3 regions of the Streptomyces sp. NPDC047043 genome follow, and region 3 is predicted to be linked to each of the others. Evidence: riboswitches for the same ligand, from Rfam matches in the RefSeq annotation. Region 3 holds a riboswitch; each other region holds the start of a gene.
The links. Region 3 has a riboswitch for cyclic di-AMP ahead of ABZ880_RS21685 (LysM peptidoglycan-binding domain-containing protein). Riboswitches for the same ligand answer to the same signal wherever they lie in the genome.
Positions count from the first base shown of each region.

Region 1 (6,153 bases), on a different contig from region 3:
CTCGGCTTCGAGGCGGCGGCCTGCCGCTGATCCGGCGCTCGAACCCGACGCGTCCCGAGACTCACCGGATGCCGTGCGTGCGCGCACCCGCGGCCAGTGCGGTCGCGCTCAGTACGGCGACCGCCAGCAGGTAGTACGCCGGTGAGACGCGTGATCCGGTCGTGGTGACCAGGGCCGCCGCGATCGTCGGGGTGAAGCCGCCGAAGACGGCGACCGTGGTGTTGTAGCTGAAGGACAGGCCGGTCGCCCGCGCCCGCACCGGGAACACGTCGGACATCACCGAGGGCAGCGCCCCGAAGTACGCCGCCTTCAGCGGACCGAGAGCCGCCATGCAGAGGGTGAGGGTCAGGAACGACGGCGAGGTCGTGAGCCACACGAACAGCGGGACCGCGGCGGCGCCGATCAGGAGGGCGGCCGGCAGCATGATGCGCAGCCGGCCGTACCGGTCGGCGAGCAGGCCGACGAGTGGTGTGCCGAGGGTGAGGATCGCGCCGGTGACGAACAGAGCGACGTAGGAGAGGGAGTCGTCCAGGCCCAACTCCCGTATGCCGAAGGTCGGCAGGTACTGGAGGATGAAGTTCAGCGCGGTCGACACCACCAGGACACCGCCCGCGATCAGCAGGCCGCCCCGGTGGTCGCGGAACACGGTGAGGACGGGGGAGCGCGGTGCGCGTTCCTGGTTCAGCGCCGGGGACTCCTCGACGTAGCGGCGCACGAAGTAGCCCACCGGCCCGATCAGCAGTCCGAACACGAACGGCACCCGCCAGCCCCACGACGTCATCTGTGCGTCCGACAGCATCGCGGTCAGCCCGGCCGCGAAACCCGCCGCCAGCAGTGTCGACAGCCCCTGGCTGGCGAACTGGAAACTGCCGAGGAACCCCTTGCGCGCCGCGTTCTGCTCGACGAGGAAGGACGTCGCCGCGCCGAACTCCCCTCCCGCGGCGAAGCCTTGGAGCAGCCGGGCCAGGACGATGCCGACGGTCGCGGTGATGCCGAGCGTCCCGTAGCCCGGCATGAACGCCATCAGCAGCGTGCCTACGACCATCAGCCGGATGGACAGCATCAGCGCCTTCTTGCGCCCGCGCCGGTCCGCGTACGCACCCAGCACCAGCCCGCCGACCGGGCGGATCAGGTACGTCACCCCGAACACCGCGTGGGTCTGGACGAGTAACGGGAGCGATGGCCGACTTCCGGCGGGCGCATCCGGACGTCACCTTCCGCCTGGACATCGTGCACCGCCAGGAGGCGACCCGGCGGGTGGCCGAGGGCATCGCCGACGTCGCCGCCACCTATGCGATGGGCCCGCAGCACGACGTGCGGGTGGAGTGCGCCGTCGTCATCCCGGTCGCGGCGATCGTCCCGGTCGGGCACGGGCTGGCGGGGCGGGAGCGGATCACCCTCGCCGAGCTGTGCGCCCACCCGCTCGCGCTCGGCTCGGCCGGCACCAGTCAGCGTGAACTGTTCGACATCGGCGCCCAGTTGGAGGGACTCACGGTCCGGCCCGCCCTGGTGTGCGACGCGCTCGCCCCGCTGTACGAGTTCGTGCGCTGCGGCGGCGGCATCGCCCTCGTCGGTGATCTCGGCGACCTGGACGAGGGCACCGAGGGCGTCGTGCACGTACGGGTGGACCACCCGGTCTTCCGGCAGCGCGAGGCCCAGGTCCGGACGATGCTCGGCCGCCGACTCGCGTGGGCGGCCTCGCAGTTCACCGAGCTGCTGGTGTCGCGGCTCGAGCGGCGTTCCTGAGACTCACGCGGGCCGTACGGCGATGCGGATCGCCGCCTCCCCGGCGTTGTGGATCGACTCCTCGCGGATGACCGAGCCCGGGCCGGGCGCGTGGATCATCATGCCGTTGCCGGTGTAGAGGCCGACGTGGCTGAAGTTGTCGTGGAAGAAGATCAGGTCCCCGGGCCGGCTCTCGGCGAGCGGGATCACCGTGCCGGTGCTCGCCTGCTCGGACGTGGACCGCGGCAGGGCGACCCCGGCGGCCCTCCAGGCGGCCTGGGTGAGACCGGCGTTGTCGTACGACTCCGGCCCGACCGCACCCCACAGGCAGGGCCTGCCGATCTGCGCCTGCGCGAAGGCGACGGCCCGGTCGGCCTTGGTGCCGATGGGCGTCTGCGGCGCCGGGACACCGGTGTCGAGCACCGACGGCTGCTGCGCGCGCCAGTCCTGGGTCATGGGTATGCCGGTGTCGAGGACCGTCTGCTCCTGCGGGCGCCACTCCCGCGTCATGGGCACGCCGGTGTCCAGAACCGTCTGCCCCTGCGGGCGCCACTGCTCGGCCATCGGCACGCCGGTGTCGAGCACCGACGGCTGCTGCAGCCGCCACGCCTCGTCGGCCGCACGGCGGGCCTGTTCCTGCGCCACCGGGTCCTGCCAGCCGCCCTGGGCCGGCTGCGCCTGCACGACGGCCTGCTGCGCCGTGGTCGCCCAGGCGGGCTGCGGCTGCTCGATCGCCGCGAGCGGCGCGCTCTGCTGCACGGCCGTCTGCCAGGTGTCCTGGGCCGGTCGCGGGTCGAGGACCGGGCGCGGCAGCGAGGTCTGCTGGGCGGTGTAGCGGTACAGCAGCTCGCTGGCGGCCGCGATCTTGCGCTGGCTCTCCTGCTTGGACTTCCGCAGCGAGGACTGCTTCGACTCGGGGGCTGCGGGCAGGGCGGGGGCGGTCTCCTGACGCGGGGCCGGCACGGCGGGGAGCGCGGTCGCGGGTCCGGCGGTCAGCTCGGCGACCGGACGGCGGGCGCCTGCCGCGGGCAACTGGGGCAGGGCCCGCGCGGCAGCCTCCAGCTCACGGCCGGTACGGCCGTCCCCTGCGCGCTCCGCCGGACGCGCGCGCCGGGTCTCGGCCGGGCGGGCCGGCGTGCGATCGGACGGCAGCACCGCCGGCACCGTCGGGCCCAGCGAGGCCCGCGCCCCGTCGAACCACTGCCTGGTGACGTTGTCGAGGTCGGGATCCGAGCGCCTGCCCCCGCCCGCAGGGGTGACGCGGCCGCGCTTGGCCGCCTGCTGGATGCGGGTCAGGTTGTGTTGGCCGGTGTCGTCCTCGGCCCGGTCGTACAGGCTGCTCACGCGCTGCCGGACGTCCTCGCGGCTGGGTCCCTCGTCCCCCGTGAGCGGTGCGGCGTCGGCGGTCTGCGACAGCAGCGCCACCGAGGTGAGGGCCGCCGTGGCGAGGGCGGAGTTGCGCATACCGGGGAGGCCAGTGCCTCCAGGACGCGACGATCGTTCCGGCGCCATGGGAGCCGTACTCCTTCCGTACTCCGCCTACCGAGTTAGCTGTCGGGTTCGGGCGGTCGTTCCGGAAGGATTGCCCTACGGCCCTTGCCCCGAAGGGCAGTTGGGCCGATTCACCCCATGATTCGGTTGGGTCCCCGGCTCCGGCTGCCCACACAGGCGCACCGGACTCGGCGGAGGCCGCGCTTCCCGACGGGGTTCGCCGGAGTGACTCGAGCGGCCTGATGCCAAGCTAGCCAACTTGTGCGGCTCGTGTGAAGGTTGAAGGGCGGAATGTCCGATACGCTTTTGTGACCTTCGTCTTGATGCGCCGTCAGATCCGCCCCTTCATATACGCACGGAGTCCGGGCGGCGACGGACTGTCGCGGCCCGGACTCCGGGACGTCAGGATCGCGGGTGGTCGGCGCCGGCCGCGCGCTCGGCGTTGCGCTTCTTGATGCGCGCCCCCTCCTTGCGGACCTCGGCCTGGGTGGCGCGCTCCTTCACCAGCCACTCGGGCTGCTCCTGCTTCAGGGCCTCGATCTGCTCGGTCGTCAGCGGCTCCGTGATCCCGCCGCGGGCGAGACCCGAGATGGAGATGCCCAGCTTCTCCGCGACCACCGGGCGGGGGTGCGGACCGTTGGCCCGCAGCTCGCGCAGCCACTGAGGCGGATCGGCCTGGAAGGCGTCGAGCTGGGCGCGCGAGACGACACCCTCCCGGAACTCGGCGGGGGTGGCCTCGAGGTACACACCCAGCTTCTTCGCCGCGGTCGCGGGCTTCATCGTCTGGGTGGTCTGGTGCGACTTCATGCCGTCCAGGGTAACGAGCGCGTGCGGGCCCGCCGACCACGGCCGGTAACCTGGCGGAATGCCAGGCTCGGAAGCACCCCCAGTGTTCCGGCTTGCGTACGTCCCGGGGACGACGCCCGCCAAGTGGGTGCGGATCTGGAACGAGCGCCTGCCCGACACCCCGCTGACCCTCCTCGCCGTACCGGCCGCCGAGGCCTCCGGCGTGCTGCGCGACGGTACGGCCGACGCGGGGCTGGTGCGGCTGCCGGTGGACCGTACGTTCTTCAGCGCGATCCCCCTCTACACCGAGACGACGGTGGTCGTGGTCCCCAAGGACCACGTGATCACGGCGGCGGACGAGGTGACCCTCGACGACCTCGCCGAGGAGGTCGTCCTCCACCCCCTCGACGACGTCCTCGACTGGGACCGGCCGCCCGGCGAGCCCGCCTTCGAGCGCCCCGCCACCACCGAGGACGCCGTGGAACTGGTCGCGGCGGGCGTCGGCCTCCTGGTCGTCCCCCAGTCGCTGGCCCGCCTCCACCACCGCAGGGACCTCACCTACCGGCCGGTCGTGGACGCCCCGCAGTCGGGCGTCGCCCTGTCGTGGCCGGAGGAGGCCACCACGGACATGGTCGAGGACTTCATCGGCATCGTCCGCGGCCGCACGGTCAACAGCTCCCGTGGCCGACAGTCACCGTCGGCTCAGCCCCAGGACAAGGCCGGCCAGCCGCGCCGTAAATCCGCGGCTGCGAAGACGACGCCGAAGGCGAGCGGAAAGACGACCGGGAAGGCGACCACCCGGAACCCCCGCGGCGGTACGGCCGGCTCCAAGGGCGCCAAGCCCGCCAAGCGCGGAAAGCCGCGACGCAGGTCGTAGGCCGACGTCCGGCAGGCTCACCCGGCGGGGTCGACCAGGCCGACCAGCTCGGTCCGGTCGGCCGGCCCGAGTTCGACCGCCCTCTGTGCCGCGTGCCGGTCGGCCGCGCCCCGTTCGCCTGCCGTCTCCGCCGCCGACCGTTCGGCCAGTGCGTTGACCGCGGTGTTGAACCGCTCCATGGACGCGGGACGGTCCGGGCCGAGGACGTACTCCTTGAGGACGCGGCGGTGCGCGGCCATCGGGTCGTGGTGCGGTTCGCGGACCGAGCCCAGGATCTCCGGCAGCCGGGTGCACTCGCGGTCGAGGAGATAAGCACCTCCGGCAGTGGTGTACGCGGCCCGGAACTCCTCGTCGGGCAGGCCCAGCGCGTTGGTCAGCACATACGGCTTGAGACTCGCGACGAAGTCGGCGACCACCGAGGAGACGTCGCTGATCAGGACGTCCGCCTGGTTGAAGCAGTCGTACAACGTCGGCAGCTGCTCGGTGATCACGTGGTGCCGGACCGGGCCCGAGCTCTCCCAGAAGAGCCGGTGCCACTCCGCGCGCAGCTCGTGCCACTCGGCCGCGCCGCCGCGGTCGGGGACGCGCGCGTCACGGGTCTGCTGGACGTAGTCGCCGTCGTGCTGCCCCGACACCTCGTCGAGCCGGGCCCGGATCTCCGTCAACCGCCGTTCGGCCGAGGCGAGTTGAGCCCCCACGGGCTCGTGCCGCTCGTTGGCGGCGGCGAGCAGGTCACGCACGGCCCGGTCCGCGGCGGCCGCCTCGGCGGAGCGGCGGCCGGTGAGCGGGTGCGGCTTGTAGATGACGCGGACGTTCTGCGCGAGAAGCTGCTCGACGAGAGTCACGCCCATGGGGATCAGGGAGGTGTGGCAGTCGTCGTCGCTCCAGCCCTCCCAGGTCGGGGCGTACAGGACGGCCGGCAGCGGTCCCGGGGTGTGATCGGCGTGCAGCCGGATCGGCGCCAGCTGCGGGCGGCCCACCTCGACGATGGCCTCGTCGCTGATGGCGTGCCGCACGCGTTGGTAACGGTCCCGTCCGGCCCGTCCGGCCACCCAGATCTCGTCGTACACCTTGCTGACACGGTTGCTGCTGGCGAGCTTGTCGCTGTCGCCGTGGCCGATGAAGACGTGCTTGGCCTCGGCGACGCGCAGCATGTGCACGTTCTTGCCGGCGTTGCCCGGATACAGGACGACCCGGACGTCGGGCAGGTCCAGCTCGGCCAGGTCGTCCGCCTTCGGGACGCAGACGACCGGGATCCAGGTGCGGCTGAGATG
Region 1 covers NZ_JBEYVO010000010.1:234,479-240,631, forward strand. Annotated here, with positions in the region: partial or broken gene ABZ880_RS17980 (MFS transporter) at 62-1,153, opposite strand; gene ABZ880_RS17985 (LysR substrate-binding domain-containing protein) at 1,180-1,746, shown strand; gene ABZ880_RS17990 (NlpC/P60 family protein) at 1,750-3,189, opposite strand; cyclic di-AMP (ydaO/yuaA leader) riboswitch at 3,246-3,420, opposite strand; gene ABZ880_RS17995 (DUF5997 family protein) at 3,619-4,023, opposite strand; gene ABZ880_RS18000 (LysR family substrate-binding domain-containing protein) at 4,082-4,879, shown strand; gene ABZ880_RS18005 (hypothetical protein) at 4,897-6,153, opposite strand, start outside.
Region 1: it holds a riboswitch for cyclic di-AMP, as region 3 does, so the genes downstream of both, ABZ880_RS17990 (NlpC/P60 family protein) here and ABZ880_RS21685 (LysM peptidoglycan-binding domain-containing protein) in region 3, are expected to answer to the same signal.

Region 2 (6,153 bases), on a different contig from region 3:
GATCCGTCGGAGAGGATCCGGACCCGGTTGGGCTGGTTCGCGACCAGCAGCGGCTCCGTGTAGTCGTAGACGAGCGGCCGCACCCCGGCCTCGCCGACGTAACGGCGCAGGCGGGTCGTGGTGTTCGTGTTGGCGCCGTAGCCGACGTAGTACGTCTTGAGGTAGTCGTACTCGGCCAGCGCCCCGCCGCGCTGCGTGGCGAAGAGGTCGTCCGGGGAGCGGACGTCGGTGGCGTTCCAGAAGTTGTTGAGGTCGGAGACACGGTCGTTGACCCCGCCCTCCGAGACGGCCGTGGCGGTGTACTCGATGACGTACGGCCCTTCGAGGCGCTGCTTGAACCAGACGGTCGCCCCGGCGGGTACGTCCACCTCCAGGACCCCGCAGGAGGCGGTGACGGTGCCGCCCTTCTCCAGTTCCACGGCCCACTTGTCGAGGCCGCGGCGGAAGTCGTCATGGGCGACGAGGCGGCCGCGGTGCCGGGGCGCGGCGCTCGCGGTCCCGGCGGGGGCGAGGGCAGCCAGGGTGGCGCCGGCGGCCAGGGCTCCGAAGGTTCTGCGCGTGGTCGGGCGTGAACTGACGGTCACTGGTGCTCCTTTGCGATGAGGACAAGCAGACGGTCGGCCACCTTGCGATGGCCCTGGGCGCTGGGGTGGACGGTGCCGTTGAAGTCACCGTCCGAGGGAGAGCCAGTCGGTTGTGCCGACGAACTCCGCGCCGCAATCGGCCGGTTCGGCCACCACGGCCGCGATGCCGTCGGCGTGCGCGCCGTTGAAGGGACGCGGCGCGAGGATGCGAGTGTGCGGAGCGGCCGCCCGCAACCGGTCGAGGAGGGCGCGGTAGGCGGCTCGGAACTCCGCTGCTCCGGTATGACGAACACGCCGCCACCCGAGTCGGCGAACCGTATGTGCCGGTCGTACGGCTGGTCGGAGGGCGGCACCGTGCAGCGGATGCCGAGGCCGCGCAGGAAGCCGCCCCGGTCGGCACCGGGCTTCTGCTCGCCGTCCCCGACGAAGGTGTGCACCAGACCGAAGGACTCGGCGCCGGCGAAGAAGACGAAGCGGAGCGTGTACGGCAGCCAGGCGCGCCCGCCGCGGCGGTGCCGGCCCTCGACGCGGACCACGGCCCGCACCGGACCGTCCTGCTCCACCTCGACCTTCTCGACACGACCGGCCGACTGCTCGACGTCCGCGCCCTCACGCACGGACTCCTGCCGTACGGCGACCAGTTGACCGTCCCGCCCGATCTCGGCCGACCCGCGCCGCACGCTGCGCACGGCCGTGTCGGAGCCCTTCGCGCCGAACACGGCGGTGATGACGCCGATGGACACCTCGACCCGTCCGGCGGAGCGGCTGACGGTCACCTTCTGCGCGCGTGCGGCGCGAGTTCCGGCCGTGAGCCGGTACGCCGATGCCTTCGGTGCGTCTCGGGCGATCGCGTGCGCGGTCCACTTGATCGAGCCGTCGGGCCAGTAGCCGGAGGCCCAGGTCTGTACGGGGACATCGGCGCCGTCCGCGGTCGCGAGCCGGAACGTCTGCTCCGGCCGGTGAGCACCGAGCGCCCAGGGCACGCCCCAGGTGGCACCGCCGTGCACGTCGGGGGCCTGGCCCTCCAGCCAGTGCAGTTCGGTGTCGTCGCCGTCCGCCGCGGCGGTGCAGGACACGGCCCAGGAGAACTGGGCGACGGCGGCCGCGGCTGCGGCGCCCTTGATGACGGTGCGTCGGTCGACGCCGGGCAGGGGGACCTCCGTGGGCCTCGAAGGGCGGTAGCAAGCGCTTGCATCGCTACGGAGATCACTCTGTCCCCACTTTCCCCTCACTGTCGACAGCCCTGCACCACCCGCCACAGGACCGCAATGAAACGATCATGGCTCCGCAAAGCCGAACACACCGAAGGCCGGACCCGGGGATCGGGGTCCGGCCTTCGGCGGCGTGTCAGGCGATCGGTCGGCGGGGGGTCAGCCGACTCCGACGCCCTTCGAGCGGAGGTAGGCGACCGGGTCCACGTCGGAGCCGTAGTTCGGCGTGGTCCTGATCTCGAAGTGCAGGTGCGGTCCGGTCACGTTGCCGGTCGCTCCGGAGAGGCCGATCTGCTGGCCCTCGGTCACGGTCTGGCCTGCCGAGACGGAGAGCTGGGACAGGTGGCCGTACTGCGCGTAGTAGCCGTCGGCGAGCTTGATGACGACCTGGTTGCCGTACGCGCCGCCCCAGCCCGCGGAGACGACGGTGCCCGCACCCACGGCTTTGAGGGAGGTGCCGGTCGGGACGACGAAGTCGACGCCCGTGTGGTACCCGCTGGACCACATGCTGCCGGCCACGTGGTAGCCCGTGCCGACGGCGGCACCGGCGACCGGGAGCGTGAACCCGCTTGCCGTCTTGGTGGTTTCGGCGGCCTGCGTGGCGGTCTTCTTCGAGGAGGAAGAGGACTTCGCCGAAGAGCCCCTCGGCGAAGAGGCCTTGGACGGGGCGGAGGACGAGGACTTGGTGGTGCTCGTCGCGGCCTTATTGCCGATCGTGAGCTTCAGACCCGGGTGAATCAACGAGGGGTCGTCGCCGACGGCCCGGCGGTTGTCCGAGTAGAGCTTCTTCCAGCCGCCGGCGACGTGCTGCTCGTCGGCGATCTTCGCGAGATAGTCACCGGCCCGGACCGAATAGGTCCGCACACCCGCGTTGGCGGCGGTCTTCTTCTTGGCCGCCTTCTTCTCGGCGGCCGGAAGGGACTGGACGGTCTTTTCCGAAACCGACTGGGAAGCGGACTGCGGGGTGGCGGCATGGGCCCCGGCGGCGCCCATGAGCGGAAGGGCGAGAGCTGCGCCACCGGTTCCGGCGACGGCAATGGAGCGAGTGAAACGCTGGTACTTCGGGCGGCGGTGCTTACCCTTCGCGGGCATGGCGAATTCCTCTCCGGCGCCTACGAGGTGAGCTGTCGGGTGCGGACTGGAGATGTCCGGCCGCGTTTTGGACGCGACTTAACCCCTAGCCGTTCCGGAGACCGGAACAGGCGGTTGTACCTGTGGGTCCCCCGCTCCTGCCGTTCACGGGTGAGTTGTGCGGGCACCGGGCGGCGGCAGGATTGGGCGTCCGTCCGGATTGGTGGCGAACGTAAGCGACCGGGACGCAAAGGGACAAGTGACGGTTCCCTGGGAATGGGATTCTGTTGATCCCTTGTGGGAATTCGCGGTCACCCAGCGTGAATTACGGGATCACCTCTTTACCCAAACCCCCATGTAAAGCACGTGAATTACGTGAGCATGACGGGCCACGCACGGTCACGAATATGACGCTCCTCACGTGACACTGCTCCACCACACCTCATTCCAGAGCGAGTTGGAATGAAGGATGATGAAGCAGAATCAAGGCACCAATTCGGACAGATAGCTCAGATGCGACGCAGTCGGAAGATCGCCGCATCAAGGTCGCCACGCAATCCGGTACGAAGCCCGTGATGCAGCAATACGCCACCTCTGTGAACTTCGCCCGTTTCGAGGCATTCGTACGATGCTGTCGGGTCGAGGCCGCGCAGCCGCAGGGCCGGTACAGGCTCCCCGTAGCTCTGCGCCTGGAGCCAGGCAAGGACAACCGCCTCGTCCCCGCGCACGTACTGCACCGCGCTGAGCCCACCGGTCGGGGGCCGGAGCCGATGGAGGTCGCCGTGCTGCACAAGGGGCCGGATCTCCTTGTAGAGCGTCACCCACTCCCGGGCCTCGGCAAGCTCCTCCTCGGTCCACTGAGTGAGGTCCCCGCCGACCCCGAGTACGCCCGCCATGGCGCTCACGAACCGGAAGCGCAGCGAGCTGACCCGCCCGTTGAGCTGGGTGTTCGGGCTGTCGGTGACCCAGGCGGCCATCACGCGCGCGGGGTGGATCTGGCTGAAGCCGTGCTGGATGGCGAGACGGTCGAGCGGATCGGTGTTGTCGGAGGTCCACACCTGGTCCGTACGGCTCATGATCCCGAAATCGATCCGGCCGCCACCGCCCGAGCAGGACTCGAAGGCGACGTCGGGGTGGGCCGCCCGCAGTCGGTCCAACAGCGTGTACAGGGCGCGGACATGATCCACCCAGAGCCGCTGCGGGTAGGGCTCGCCCGGCCAGCCCGCGTCGGTGAAGCAGCGGTTGAAGTCCCACTTCACATAGTCGATCGGGGCGCCGGACAGCAGCCCGTCGAGCCGCTCCCACAGGTACTCCTGGACATCCTCCCGGGCCAGGTTCAGTACAAGCTGATTGCGGAATTCCGTCCGCTTTCGTCCCGGTTGGAACTGCACCCAGTCGGGGTGTGCGCGGTAGAGGTCGCTGTCCGGATTGATCATCTCGGGTTCGACCCAGATGCCGAACTGCATGCCGAGGGCGTGCACATAGTCGGCGAGCGGCTTGAGGCCGTTCGGGAACCGGTCCCGGTTGGGCGTCCAGTCGCCGAGTCCGGCGCGGTCGCTGACGCGCTTGCCGAACCAGCCGTCGTCGACGACGAACAGCTCGACACCGATCGCCGCGGCCCGCCGGGCAAGGGTTCCCTGCTGCTCCTCGGAGATGTCGAACTCCGTGGCCTCCCAGGAGTTGAACAGCACGGGCCGGTCCCGGTCGGCGTCCGGGATGACGTACGCGCGCTGGTACGCGTGCCAGGCACGGCTCGCACCGCCGAAGCCGCCGTCGCTCCACAGGCCGGCGAAGACGGGGGACGTGTACGACTCCCCCGCCTCCAGGCGCAGCAGCCCGGAGTCGTCGTAGCCGGCGCCGCCGGTGATCTGCACGCGCGCGTCCGGGAGTTGCGCCACCGCGATCCGCCAGGAACCGGACCAGCCGAGGGCGCAGCCGTAGACCTCGCCGCGCTCCTCGGTCGCGTCGGTGTCGAGCGCCACCCAGGGCAGGTGCTGGTGCCCGGTGTGCCCGCGGCGGCTGCCGATGACCTTCTCACCGTAGGTGAGGAGAGAGCCGGTCAGCCGGGACTCCGCGGCCCACCGCCCATGCAGCTGGGACAGCCGCCAGCCCTCCCGATCGGGCAGGGTCCAGGTCGCGGGGTCGGCCCGCAGCAGCTCCAGGGCGGGCCCGTCGTTGTCGAGGGTCACCCATCGCTCCAGGACGTCCTGCCGCATCCGGTAGTGCAACGTGATCGCGAGCCCGCCGTCCCGGAAGCGGAGCCGCAGATGGTCGCCCTCCGCCTCGTACGCCTCGAAGCGCCACTCGGTGCCGCGGCGCTCGTCGGTGCGCACGGACAGGGCGGGCCGTACGAAGCGGGGGCCGCCCTCGACCGGGTACTCCTCGCGCCCGTCGAGCCGGGACTCGAAGGGCCAGTAGTCGGGCAGCGGCCGGACGGCGAGGGCCTCGGCGTCGGCGAGCGCGATCCGGGGACCCCAGTGCAGGTGCAGCAGCTCGTCGTCCTCGGTGAGATGGACGGCGTAACCACTGGCCGGCCCGGTGAGAAGCCATGTACGGCCGTTGTCGGCGATCTCCAGCATCGAGCCCTCACATATCCGAACAGGTGCGATCAATCGCCAACATCATCAAGGGCCATGGGGCCCGGTCGCAACGCCTGTGGACAACTCATTGCCTCAAGAACCCATGTCGTATCGTCGGGAGAGCCCGTCGACGAGCCGCGCCGGCGGGGCGGACTGTGAGGAGCCCCCGTGACGCAGCAGATTCCGTCGACCGAGCCCGAGCTTGCCGGAGTCCGCAACTTCCGTGATGTGGGCGGACTTCCGACCGTGGACGGACGGCGGGTGCGGTACGGAGTGCTGTTCCGCAGCGGCCACCTCGCGCACGCGACCGAGGAGGACGCGGAGTTCCTCGCCTCGCTGGGGCTGCACACGATCTTCGACTTCCGGAACGCGGCGGACCAGAAGCTGGAGGGCGCGGACGTCGAGCTGCCGGGAGTGCGCAATGTGAACCTGCCGCTGACCGACCCGGCGGAGGGCTCCGAGTTCTGGAAGATGGTCCGGGACGGCGAGATCGACCAGCTGCGGGAGATCCTCGGCGACGGCAAGGGGGCGAACCGCATGATCGGTTCGTACCGGACGATCATCAAGGAGCGCACCGGCGTGCACGCGCGCGTGCTGCGCTCGCTCGCCGAGGACAGCGTGCCCGCGCTGATGCACTGCGCGGCCGGCAAGGACCGTGCGGGCCTGTCCATAGCAGTGACGCTGCTCGCCCTGGGTGTCGAGCGCGAG
Region 2 covers NZ_JBEYVO010000022.1:169,281-175,433, reverse strand. Annotated here, with positions in the region: gene ABZ880_RS32065 (DUF6250 domain-containing protein) at 1-584, opposite strand, end outside; gene ABZ880_RS32060 (hypothetical protein) at 581-1,660, opposite strand; gene ABZ880_RS32055 (LysM peptidoglycan-binding domain-containing M23 family metallopeptidase) at 1,955-2,887, opposite strand; cyclic di-AMP (ydaO/yuaA leader) riboswitch at 2,892-3,070, opposite strand; gene ABZ880_RS32050 (alpha-galactosidase) at 3,376-5,445, opposite strand; gene ABZ880_RS32045 (tyrosine-protein phosphatase) at 5,614-6,153, shown strand, end outside.
Region 2: it holds a riboswitch for cyclic di-AMP, as region 3 does, so the genes downstream of both, ABZ880_RS32055 (LysM peptidoglycan-binding domain-containing M23 family metallopeptidase) here and ABZ880_RS21685 (LysM peptidoglycan-binding domain-containing protein) in region 3, are expected to answer to the same signal.

Region 3 (6,153 bases):
TCATCGACCTCGACCTGCGCTTCGACCGGCGCGACGGACAGTACAAACTCCTCGACTTCAACCCGCGCATGGGCGCCCAGTTCCGGCTCTTCGAGAACGAGTCGGGGGTGGACGTCGTCCGCGCCATGCATCTGGATCTGACCGGACGCCCCGTTCCGGAGGGTGAACAGCGGGCCGGCCACCGGTACATCGTGGAGAACATCGACCTGCCCGCCCTGCTCGCCTACCGCCGCAGCGGCTATACGACGCCGCACGCACCGGCGCGCGCGAGCGGGACGGAGCTGGCCTGGCTCGCGGGTGACGACCCGCTGCCGTTCCTCACGATGCTCGCGCGCTTCGTGCGGCCGGGCGCGAAGCACCTGTATCAGCTGTGGCGGACCAACCGCCGCGGCAGCACCACCAGTTCGAGCAGCTAGCCAGCCAGCTCAGCTGTGAGAGCCGGACACGAAGTGACGAAGTGATTGTCCTGGGGAGGGACTTCGTGATTCAACCGGTTGCAGTCATCGGCGCCGGGCCCTTCGGCCTGTCGACCGCCGCCCATCTGCGAGCCCGCGGCATCCCGGTCCGCGTCTTCGGCGACCCCATGGTCAGCTGGCGCGACCACATGCCCGTCGGCATGCTCCTGAAGTCGACCCCGGTAGCCTCCAACCTGGACGCGCCGCAAAAGGGTCACAACCTGGTCGACTACTGCGACGCCGCCGGCATCCGGCGGCTGGTGACGGACGAGGACATCATCCCGATCGAGACCTTCATCGCCTACGGCGAGTGGTTCCAGCAGAAGCTGGTGCCCGAGCTGGAGCAGGTGCGAGTGGTGTCGGTGGACCGGCGCAAGAACGGCGGCTTTGAACTCAAGCTGGACTCCGGCGAGTTGTTCACCGCCCGGGCGGTCGTCGTGGCGACCGGCCTGTCCGGCCTCGCCCATCTGCCGGCCGAGCTGGCCTCGGCCGCGGCGGACGGGCCCACCCCCACCGGGCCCGTCTCCCACAGCTCCCAGCAGCACGACCTGACGCGCTACTCCGGCAAGGACCTGATCGTCGTCGGCGCCGGCCAGTCCGCGCTGGAGACGGCGGCGCTGGCGGCGGAGACCGGCGCGCAGGTGAGGGTGGTCTCCCGGGGCCGGGGCAGGGTCGCCTTCGGTGCGCCGCCCTGGAAGCAGCCGAAGCTGCGCCCCGAGTCGCCGTTCGGCCGCGCCTGGTCCCTGTGGGCCCTCAGCTACTACCCGCACCCCTACCGCTACCTTCCGGCCGAGGCCCGCCACTACCTGGTCCGCCGTGTCCTGGGCCCGCTCGGCGCGTGGTGGCTGCGCGACCGCTTCGAGGGCAAGGTGCAGGTCAGCGAGGTCGACCGGATCGTACGGACGGACGCGGCCGACGGCAGTCCGACGCTGACTGTCCGCACGCAGGCGGGCGGCACGCAGCAGCTGTCCGCGGACCACGTCATCGCGGCGACCGGATACCGGGTGGACATCGCGGCCATGGACTTCCTCGGCCACGAGCTGCGCACCCAACTGGTGGTCAGCCGGGGCACGCCCAAGCTGGGCGCGGGGTACGTGTCCTCGGTCCCCGGGCTGTATTTCACGGGCCTGCCGGCCGCGGCGTCGTACGGACCGGTGATGCGGTTCGTGTGCGGCACGGAGTTCGCGTCGCCGAGGCTGGCGAAACACCTGGCTGCGGCACACGGCTGAGGCCTACGCGCCCTGTGCGCGTTGCCAGTTGAGGAACCCCTCGATCAGCCCGGGCGGGTTGGCGGCCTCGGTGGCCTCGACCTCCCAGCCCGGGCAGTCCATGTCGAACACCACGACGGGCAGCGGGCGGCCGAACATCTCCTCGACACGGCCGCTCGCATGCAGATGCCGGGCGAGGTCGACACAGGCGTCGGCGAAGTGCAGATGAAGCAACTCGCGCTTGGCGTCGATCTCGTCGTCCTCACCGACCCCCACCTCCTCGCCGTCGTACCAGAGCCCGAGCCGCCTGACCTCGTCCTCGTACAGCGGGCCGCCCACCGGATCCTCGGGTACGTTCCCGAGCATCTCGAAGCCGTCGAGGAGCCAACAGGCGCAGTTCCAGCGGGCCTCGCCCGGGTCCTCCGGGTATTTCTCGCGCTCGTACTGGCTCTCCGTGTTGTAGCCGATGGCCACGTACGGCCGCCGGGCGTCGTAGTCGATCTGCCAGATGCGGAACGAGAGCGCGTATATCTCGGGCCGCAGTTCCTGCGGGAACCGCTCCAGGATGCCGACGGCGGCCTCGCGCAGATGCGCCTGGAACTTCTCCGCCCGATCCTTCACAACAACAGCCCCGTTCCGTAAGTGCAGTGAAAGCGACATCGCAAGCGTCGCAGCCGCCACTGACAAGGGACTTCGGAGGCAGCAGGCACCATGGCCAAAAGCCCCGTACTGGTACCGAAGAGCCCATGCCGGTGGCGGAAAGGCCGTTATGGGTACGGGAGTTGACGAAGTGGCGGGGGTGAACGGGGCGGTCGTCCGGTTGGCGATGAGTCGGCGCGGCGTCCTGTCCGTATTCTCTGATCATGGCCGCACCCACCGCATATGCACTCATCGCCACCGACCTGGACGGCACGCTGCTCCGAGGCGACGACACGCTCTCCGACCGGTCCCTCGCCGCGCTCGCGCGGGCGGCCGGCGCCGGCGTCCGGCACCTCGTCGTCACGGGCCGGCCGGCCCCGAGAGTGCGCCCGCTCCTGGACGAACTGGGCGGCAGGGGGCTCGCGGTGTGCGGACAGGGCGCGCAGGTGTACGACGCCGGCGCGGACCGTCTGCTCTGGTCCGTCACGCTGGACAGGGAGCTGGCCGAGACCGCCCTGGGCAAGATCGAGGCCGAGGTGGGCGAGGTGTACGCGGCGGTGGACCAGGACGGCGTGGACGGCCTCACGCTCATCGAACCGGGCTACCTGATGCCGCATCCCGCGCTGCCCGCGGTACGCGTCGAGCGGCGCGACGACCTTTGGTGCGAACCCATCAGCAAGGTGCTGCTGCGCCATCCCGACCTGACGGACGACGAGTTGGCGGCGACGGCTCGCTCGGTGGTCGGTTCGCTGGCCACCGTCACCATGTCGGGGCCGGGGACCGTCGAACTCCAGCCATGCGGCATCACGAAGGCGACGGGCCTCGCACTGGCCGCCGCATACCTGGGACTTGGCCCGGAAGGGACGATCGCCTTCGGCGACATGCCGAACGACATCCCCATGTTCGACTGGGCCGCCCACGGCGTCGCGATGGCCAACGCCCACCCCGAACTCAAGGCCGTGGCCGACGAGATCACCCTGTCGAACGAGGACGACGGCATCGCCGCCGTCCTCGAACGACTCTATTCGTGACCGCAGAGACCTAGTACGCCCCGAACACGTTGTCGATGGAGCCGTACCGCGCGGCCGCGTAGTTGCAGGCGGCGGTGATGTTCGCGACCGGGTCGAACGGGTCGAGCGACGTGCCGGGCACGTGGTAGGCCAGGAACGTCGGGTCGATGACCTGCAGCAGGCCCTTGGACGGGGTGCCCGCGGCGGCGTTGGAGTCCCAGTTGTTGATGGCGGCCGGGTTGCCGGACGACTCCCGGATGATGTTGCGGTAAATGCCGTCGTACGTACCGGGAATTCCCTTCTGCGCCATGATGTCCAGCGACTGGCGGATCCATCCGTCCAGGTTGTTCGCGTACGTCTTGGCGGAGGCCTGGGTGGCGTGCGCGACGGACGAGGACTTCTTGGCGGCCGTCGTGCTCGCCGTCTTCGTCGTCCTGACCGTCAGCTTCAGGCCCGAGTGGATCAGCCTGGGGTTGTCGCCGATGGCCTTGCGGTTGTCCTTGTAGATCTGCCGCCAGCCACCCGGAGTGTCGTATTTGTCCGCGATGCCGTAGAGCGTGTCGCCGTTGACCGTGGTGTACGTGACGGACCTGACCTGCGATGCGGCCGACGCGGCGGCGGGGGCCTGGGCCGGCGTCGCGGCGCTCGCGGCAGTCGCGCTCAGGAGCGGGATCGCGAGTGCGGCGGTGCCGGCTCCGGCGGCGACGACGCCTCGGGTGAGGGGGCTGGTTCTGGGGCGGCGGTGCTTGCCTCGGGGCATGGCGCTGTTCCTCTCCGGCGCCTACGAGGTGAGCTGTCGGGTTCGGGCGGGGAGTTGCCCGGCCGCGCCCTGACGGGCACGGCTTCACCCCTAGCCGTTCCGGGACGCATCGAGACGTCCGGACCGGCGACTTACCTGGGTCCCCCGCTCCTGCCGTGTACGAGTGGGTGCGGTGATGGAAGCTCGGACGGCGGCAGGATTCGGCGTCCGCCCGGCTGGGCCGGAAACGTATGCGAGAGCACATGCCCGAAACAAGTGCCGGATTGATGGATCGCACCCATTGACCTCGGCATGAGCCTTATGGGCCGCTTGATCCTTTGCGGCTGCCAAGGCTCAACTGGCTCATGGCGCAAGGGGGAACGCGAGCGGAGGGTGGTGGTGACGTCTGCGGTCGCGCGTGACTCAAGTCACTGACATCGCACCCGATTCACGAAGCGTGCAAAAACGGGCAATGCCCTCAACTCATAGTCAACCGGCCGTCCGTGGGATCCGCCGCTCCCATGTCCGGTGGAAGACGACCTCTCCACCGTCCGTGCAAATCACCTCATTCGAGGCGATGAAGTCCTTTCCGGTACAGCTGATCTTCGAGCGCGTACGGACCGTGGCGTCCCACGCGAGCTCCGGCCGGTGCAGGCGGACGAACCAGTCCGAGCGGGTGCGCGCCGACAGAGGGTCGGCCTCATGGATCGTGTACGTCTCCAGGGCGTCCTCGGTGAACTCCAGACCGTCCGGGTACACGCGCGTGCCGCCGTAGCGCGGGTCGACCTCCAGGCGCCACTCGCCCTTGGCGACGTCCCGCACCACGAGGCGCTCGGGGCGCGGTTCGTCCAGCGTGATCGGGGAGTTCACGCCCAGCGTCTGCGCCTGCTCCGGCTCCTCGAAGATGATCGCCTTCTCGTCCGACGCACGCGCGCGTACCGGAAGTTCCAGCGAACTGCCCTCCGGATGCAGCGTGAAGCCGGCCGCCGAGTCGGGCTGCGGCCAGATCCACGGCCAGTACGCGGAGGACACGGCAAGACGGATGCGATGGCCGGACGGGAAGACATGGCCGATGCCGTTCAGCTCGAACTCGACGTCCTCGGTGGCACCCGTCGTCCACGGCACGGCACGGTCGCGTCCCTGCCGCGCGGACAGGTTCAGCACGCCGCGCGTGACGAGGGTCGATGAACCATCCGGTGTCATGTCACATAGCCGTACGACAATCTGACCGCTCGCCACCTCGGAGGTCACCCGCAGCCGCACCCTCGGCCGCCCCAGCACCCATGTCTCCTCGCCCACCACGAAGTCGAAGCACACCGACCGCCCGTCCTCGTCGCGCTGGTCCGGCGGCAGATCGGCGTCGTTGCCGAAGGGGAAGAAACGGCCGGCGTCCACGCCTGTGTGCTGGGGTGAGCGGACCGGTGCAGCGGCAGTGGAATGTGACATAGCACTGCCCGGAAGCCCGTACGAGACCGCCGTGACATTGGGCGACGGCCACCCCGGCTCCCCGACCCACCGCCCCGGCAGCGTCCCGTACACCGTGGCCGGAGGGTGCGAGTCGCTGATGTAGGCACGCAGCAGGGGCTCGCGCATCGCCCCGGAGTCGATGCCCTTGAGCCAGTGGTCCCACCAGCGCAGGGTCTCCTGGAGGAAGCCGATCGCCGGGCCCGGCGGCAGGCCGCGGTCCGGGTACTGGTGCGACCAGGGGCCGATCAGGCCGCGTACGCGGTCGGCGGGCAGGTGCTCGACGAGGCGCAGCACCGTGTCGCGGTACGGGTCGTGCCAGCCGCCCACCGCGAGGACGGCGGCGTCGATCGCGCCGTAGTCCTCGCAGACGCTGCCGTGGCGCCAGTACTCGTCGCGCGTCTGGTGGGTCAGCCAGGTGTGCAGGAAGGGCTCGACGGCGCCCTCCAAGCGCTTGATCCACATCTCCCGCCAGACCGGGCCGACGTACAGCGGATCGGGCGGTCGCGACACGAAGGCGAGCATCGTCGCCGCCCACGCGTGCATGTCCACCGCCAGGACGGAACCTCCCATGTAGTGCACGTCGTTGTCATAGCGGTCGTCCGTGGAGCAGACGGTGACGACCGCCTTGAGCGGCT
Region 3 covers NZ_JBEYVO010000013.1:106,362-112,514, reverse strand. Annotated here, with positions in the region: gene ABZ880_RS21705 (ATP-grasp domain-containing protein) at 1-416, shown strand, start outside; gene ABZ880_RS21700 (FAD-dependent oxidoreductase) at 482-1,684, shown strand; gene ABZ880_RS21695 (hypothetical protein) at 1,688-2,284, opposite strand; gene ABZ880_RS21690 (HAD family hydrolase) at 2,527-3,333, shown strand; gene ABZ880_RS21685 (LysM peptidoglycan-binding domain-containing protein) at 3,344-4,072, opposite strand; cyclic di-AMP (ydaO/yuaA leader) riboswitch at 4,078-4,257, opposite strand; gene ABZ880_RS21680 (CocE/NonD family hydrolase) at 4,541-6,153, opposite strand, start outside.